DNA from 2 places in the Virgibacillus salexigens genome. Region 1 is predicted to be linked to the other one. Evidence: riboswitches for the same ligand, from Rfam matches in the RefSeq annotation. Region 1 holds a riboswitch; the other holds the start of a gene.
The links. A riboswitch is a leader RNA that binds a small molecule or an ion and turns the genes downstream of it on or off. The one in region 1 is predicted to bind S-adenosylmethionine.

Region 1 (3,344 bases):
TTTTTGAATCGCTGCTCCAAAAGCTTGCGCAATAATTTGATGACCTAAGCAAATCCCGATAATCGGGATCTCTTGATGTAAAAAATGTACAAGGTCTAAACAAATCCCTGCATTATCTGGTGTTCCTGGTCCAGGTGAAAGGAGAATTGCTGAAGGCTGTAATTGTCTAATCTCTTCTATTGTAATGGCATCATTTCGTATAACTTTTACTTGATGATCAAGTTGTTTTACATATTGAACAAGGTTAAATGTAAATGAGTCATAATTATCGATGACGAGAATCATAGTTGTTCCTACTCTCTTATTTACTACTTTAAAGGTATTATAGCAGATTTAGCTAATTACGCATAAGCTTGTACAGCATAAAGTGCTTGCTGCAAATCTTCAATAAGTTCGTCTGCTTGTTCAATACCAACAGAAAAACGCAATAGGCGATCGTCAACACCTCGTTTTATCCGTTCTTCTTTTGGAATATCTGCATGGGTTTGGGTCGCAGGGTATGTAATAAAGCTTTCTACTCCTCCTAAACTTTCCGCGAATATAATTAATTGAAGCTGTTGCAAGAAGTGATCAACCCACGCACTATTGTGAAGCCGGAAGGATAACATACCACCTTTTCCAGGGTATAAGACATCATTAATCATTGGATGTTCTTCTAAAAAGGAAACCATTGCTTTGGCATTTGATTCCTGTTTTTCAATACGTAAAGCTAATGTTTTTAACCCCCTTATCAGTAACCAAGAATCGAAAGGGGATAGTACTGCCCCTGAGGCATTATGGAAATTAGCGAGTTTTTCACATAGGTCTTTCCCTTTTGCAATCACTAAACCAGCTAACACATCGTTATGCCCTCCAATATACTTGGTTGCACTATGAATAACAATATCCGCTCCTAGTTCAAGAGGACGTTGTAATAATGGCGTATAAAAAGTATTATCAACAATGAATAATAAGTTGAATTGTTGTGCAACTTTTGCAATATGCGCGATGTCCATTTCTTGCATTAGAGGGTTAGTGGGTGTTTCGATAAAAATTGCTTTCGTCTTTTGTGAAATCCGTTGTTTAGTTTCCGTATCATCTTTTAAATTTGTATACGTTGTTTTAATATCGTAAGCTTCTGCATAATGCTGTAACAACCGATAAGTTCCGCCGTAAACATCATCCAATACTAGTAATTCATCACCAGCACGAAACAATGAAAATACTAATTGAATTGCAGCCATACCAGAACTACAGGCGTAACCATGATCACCTGATTCTAAGTTTGCTATGCCTTCTTCCAGTAAGGATCGAGTAGGGTTTTTGGTTCTTGTATAATCATAACCTGTTGATTGACCTAGACCTTGATGCTGGAATGCTGTAGATAGGTAAAGCGGAGGATTTACTGCTCCTGTTTTTTCGTCGCTTTTGTTCCCCAATTGTACTAACTCCGTTTCTATACTTCTTTTTTTCATGTATAATCATCCCTTCATTTCAACAAATAAAAACCCTCTTCTCACGGATTAAGAAGAGGGTTTTTGCAGTACAATAGATTTAACTCTTCTTATCTTTATGCTATGCTGCATCTGGAATTGGCACAGTACTAAAAGTCTGCTGCCGAGGCTTCAAAGGGCCAGTCCCTCCACCTCTCTGGATAAGAATACAGTATATAATTGTTGAAAATAGATTACATGGGTTTAATGCAATTGTCAAGGTTGCTTGTAGCATTTATTAGGAATAAGAATCATGATAAGATAACAGAGGAAAAGGGATTGCTATTTTTCAAATATACTTAGAAAAGGTTGGAGAGATTGATGTTAGAAGTGATTGTTCAAAACGGTGAGGAAGCAATACATGCTGAAAATTTTGGTGCTAATCGATTAGAACTCGTAACAGCTATAAGTGAAGGTGGTTTGACACCCAGTTATGGTACAATCAAACACGTACTAAAGAACGTATCTATTCCAGTTCAAATTATGATCCGCCCGCATAGCTATCATTTTAATTATACCTCTTCTGATTTAGAGATTATCATCGAAGATATAAGACAGCTTGCTAAACTAGGGGGATTAAGAATCGTGTTTGGGGCTGTAACAGCTGATTATAAAATCAATACTGCAATTCTAGATCAAATAATACAAGCAGCACCGAATATAGATATTACCTTTCATCGTGCATTTGATGAAGTCGAAGATCAAGTGAACGCCTATTACACATTAACCCAATATAAACAACATGTAAAAAGAATTTTAACATCTGGTGGAAAGGAAAATTGCCAAGCCGGTCAAAATAATTTGGAATCATTAGTTAACCTTGCAAACCAATTACAAGGTCCTGAAATCATGCCAGGGGGAGGCTTGACACCTTCTAATCTGGAACCTATTCATAAGCAAGTACAAGCAGGTCAATATCATTTTGGCAGGTCTTTAAGAATAAAGGGAGATTTCAAGCATTCATTTGATCCGTTAAACTTTAAAAAAGTTGTTAATGTATTAAATAGTTCATATAAACAAGAGAGGAACTAAAATTAATTATTAAAGCGGAATAAACATTCTATTCTATATATCGGAAATAGGCCATGTACTTCGTGGAACATCTGCTGCTAAGGTGAAGGATCCTCGGGTTCTTGGTGTTCATAGGAGTCATGCCTATTTTATTTGCTTTGATTTTACGAACAAGGTACAGTCGATTTTTTAGCTAGATGCTTTTTCTCTCCCGTTTACTTCTAAAATAATTGTAGGAAGTAGTTATAGGATTTGAGCTGTTCTTCAAACGAAGCTACTGGGAAGAACGACCACCCCATCTGTATCATGTATTCTTCATAGTTATCCTGAATGGTAAGTTGCTGTAGCGCCATCTGGACATGTATATGTCGTACATTATCATTTTTCATCATTAATGCAGACAAATAATTTGTATTTGACATGTTTTTAGCAGAAGTATGTGATTCCATAGCGATCCATTGATTCGTTTCATTCAAAGCTGTGGGCGACATAGCATGTAATTTTTGAGAAATAACATCGGCTTCACTTGGTAAAGGGGGCAGTTCCACTAGTTGCGTTTGGTAAGGGTTAATTAAAGCTAACATAACTAGCACATGATTGTATAACACAGAGGATTGCATTACAAGTATATCTTTTAATATTTGATCTGTTGCCAAGTTATTATAGTCTTGTAACTTATGTAACGCACCTTTATGAGCAGTCAAGTGTTCAGTCATTAATCCAAGGTCGATTACGGGTAACTGATTCATATAGAATCACCTCTCCTTATTAGATAGGTATCTTTATACATTATGTTGTTTAGAACAATATATTCGACCTTGATAGGAGGATTTATAAGTAATCCATATTGACAAATGCGTG
Region 2 (3,344 bases), on a different contig from region 1:
ATGATCCGAGAAAATAACTAACGATCGATCCGACGATAAAAACAATAGCAGGGATTGTAAAGGCTGGGAGAAAAGAACCTAGTGTTGCTTCAATAAATTGAGAGAAACCAAGGTCCTCCGTAACAAGCGAAAGAGACCATACTAAAACGAGAAGGATGATCGCTTCCATTAATTGATTTCCCCCATCATAAAAATGATAAATCGTTTCCCCTAATTTTTGGTCACGAATCATGTAGAAAATAAATGTGATGATTAACGTAATAAAAACAGCAAGCAGGATGACGAAAGTAGCATCAGCTTCAGCAAAGGCATTGAACAAGCTAGTAGCTCCTTTTTCCACCCCATCCTGCCACAATAGAAATAAGGTAAGTCCAAGTAGTAAAAACAATGGGACAATTAAATTCCAAGGTTGTGCCTTTACCATTTCTAATTCTTTTTTTATGCTAGCACGATGATGTTTCCCTTCTTCCCCGTCTTGCGGACCATTATTTGTCTGTTTCTTTTTTGGCTTTGACCAGAAGGTCCAAATCAATCCAATAATTAGCATGACGATGGCAAAAAAGTTGAAAGGGATACTATATAGGAAAACTTGATAAGCATCTGCATTCAAATTATGTTTTTGAATACCGCCCTCAATCAGTGAAACCATAAACCCAACAAATGCTGTTGCTACAGGTAACAATACAATAACAGAGCTGGTTGATACGTCCATGGTAAAACCAACTTTCCAATTTGATATATTGACTTTTTTCAATAAGGATTTAATCACAGGACCAATCATCATAATTCGAAACATTGGCATCATAAAGGTAAAGGGGAGAGTTAACCAAATGACCGCTAGAAGCCCGCGTTCAGAGTCAATTTTGTTACCAACCCACTCCGAAAATCCCTTCACACCACCAGAGATTTGCATCATGCCGATTAATCCGCCAAATAGATATAAAAAAGCGATAATATTAATATTTCCTGGATCAGCCAAGGTAGTTACGATATAGCTGACCGTCTCCTTTGTCCCGTCCAAAATACTGAATTCTAATAGAAAAGCTCCTACAACCAGACTAAGTACTAAACCAGGAAGAATTCGTTTTTGCCAGATCGAAAGTCCAATAACAATAATAAATGGAATTAATGAAAGCCATGATTGTTCCATCAGATAACCTCCCTTATCGCCTTATAATGGAATTTCATAATAATGAATGATCTCTCTTGTTACCATGTGTTAAATCATCCTTTTTCATGCGTGAATGGAAGAAGGTATATCCTTAACTAATAAGAGATGTTACGCTTAACAAAGAAAAACTGTTATAAGTTAGTTATATGAGGAGAGTGACTGCATGGATGAAGAACTTAAAACGTTACTTACAAGAACCAATCTTTACACCGTTGGTTGACCGATTTGTCATGTTTGGATTTGCCGTTGCTGGTGCTTTTGCAAGCATTTATTCATCTGAGCATATGCCATTTTTGGAATTGCTTCATTATTTACTGCTGTTTTTATTAATTGCCATGCCCATCCTAGAATGGATTGGAACAAATTGGAGAGAAAAAAGAGGAATTAAGGAGGAGTCGGTACGATCGCCTCAATATGCCGATAAGATTATAGCTAATTTGTTTGTTATTTTATCAATGATTCTAGGTATCGTTAGCTTAGGGATAAATCTACTTGCTGAATCGTTTAATTGGCGCTGGATGGTGTTTATGTTAGTTGTTGTATTATTTAGCTTTTTCATGCGATATATCCTTATAAAACGTTGACGTCAACTAGAAAATAAATAAAAAAATTGTCAAAACCTTTTGCATTTTTATTGTGGAATTGCTATGATAGATATTAAATATTTAAAAGGAATTCTTATCAAGAGAGGTCAAGGGACTAGCCCGTAGACGCCTCAGCAACCTGTTTGTGAAGACAAGGTGCTACTTCTAGCAAGTTTAGTTAAACTTGAGAGATAAGAAGATGACACCGTTTATTACAGCGTCTCTTCTTAGCTAGAAGAGGCTTTTTTATTACATAAAAAATTAGGGAGTGGATAAAATGGCAACAAAAGTAGAAAAAAAAGCACCATTTAAAGGGGATCATGTAGGAAGTTTTTTAAGACCTGATCGGATTAAGCAAGCTCGAATTCAAAAGGCAAGTAGGGAAATCACGAACGAACAACTCCGAGCCATTGAAGACACGGAGATAATTAAATTAGTTGAAAAACAAAAGAAAGCAGGGTTAAAGGCAATTACAGATGGGGAATTTCGTCGTGCATGGTGGCATTTTGACTTCTTAGAAGGTTTGATTGGAGTTGAAGAATTTGTACCCGAAGCAGGATTGCAATTTTCTGGAATTCAAACAAAAAAACGTGCGATTCGTGTCACTGGAGAAGTAGACTTTAGTGAAAACCATCCTTTTCTTGCAGACTATAAGTTCTTACATGAAGCCGTCGGAGACCAGCATGTTGCGAAGCAGACAATCCCAAGTCCGAATATGTTGCTAGTGCGAGCTGATATAGAAACAAATGTCTATGAAAATATGGAACAAGTGATTCCAGATTTAATTAACACATATCAAAAAGCAATCCAAGCTTTTTATGATGCTGGTTGTCGCTACTTGCAATTAGATGATACTTCTTGGAGTTCATTTCTTTCAGATGAGGGCAGGGAATCGCTCCGAGAAAAAGGTTTTGATCCGGAACAATTAATGGAAGTCTGTAGAAGTGTTATTAATGAATCCATTGCCGAACGTCCAAACGATATGTTAATAACGATGCATATTTGTCGTGGTAATTACCGCTCACACTATTTCAGTACAGGATCATATGATGCGGTTTCAGAAACTATTTTTGGAGGATTAGATGTAGATGGGCTTTTCCTTGAATTTGATGATGATCGATCGGGTGGCTTTGAACCTTTATCTTATGTGAATAGAAACGACCTTCACGTTGTATTGGGCTTGGTTACATCAAAATTTGCGGAGCTGGAAGATCCAAACTTGGTTAAAAAACGTATTGCAGAAGCCGCTACGTATATCCCTTATGGCCAACTTTGTCTCAGCCCTCAATGTGGATTTGCGTCAACCGAGGAAGGAAATAATTTAACAGAAGAAGAGCAATGGAAAAAAATACGTCATGTTGTTGAGATAGCGGAAGATGTATGGCAATAAGTTTAGAGGTTCCTTCTTGTAAGTAATTAACTAAAGGAAAATCCAAATTATTATCCGAATATACAAGTTATATTCGGGTAGTTTTTTTATTGTTCATTTTCTTCATCATGATTGCGGTTGAAAGGTATGGAAATGAATGCATCAGCTTGGAGAGCGCTCGCTTTATCTATTTTCTATCCCCTTAAAATAACACCAAAGC

Region 2: linked by a shared signal. The riboswitch ahead of BN990_RS04985 (5-methyltetrahydropteroyltriglutamate--homocysteine S-methyltransferase) and the one ahead of BN990_RS13115 (methionine biosynthesis PLP-dependent protein) in region 1 are both predicted to bind S-adenosylmethionine.

What each region holds. Positions count from the first base shown of each region.
Region 1 covers NZ_CCDP010000002.1:56,725-60,068, reverse strand. Annotated here, with positions in the region: gene BN990_RS13120 (anthranilate synthase component II) at 1-285, opposite strand, end outside; gene BN990_RS13115 (methionine biosynthesis PLP-dependent protein) at 342-1,454, opposite strand; SAM riboswitch class I at 1,541-1,640, opposite strand; gene BN990_RS13110 (copper homeostasis protein CutC) at 1,794-2,504, shown strand; gene BN990_RS13105 (spore coat protein) at 2,705-3,232, opposite strand; gene BN990_RS13100 (C45 family autoproteolytic acyltransferase/hydolase) at 3,315-3,344, opposite strand, start outside.
Region 2 covers NZ_CCDP010000001.1:1,107,746-1,111,089, forward strand. Annotated here, with positions in the region: gene BN990_RS04975 (Na+/H+ antiporter NhaC family protein) at 1-1,150, opposite strand, end outside; gene BN990_RS04980 (hypothetical protein) at 1,339-1,755, shown strand; SAM riboswitch class I at 1,847-1,953, shown strand; gene BN990_RS04985 (5-methyltetrahydropteroyltriglutamate--homocysteine S-methyltransferase) at 2,033-3,145, shown strand.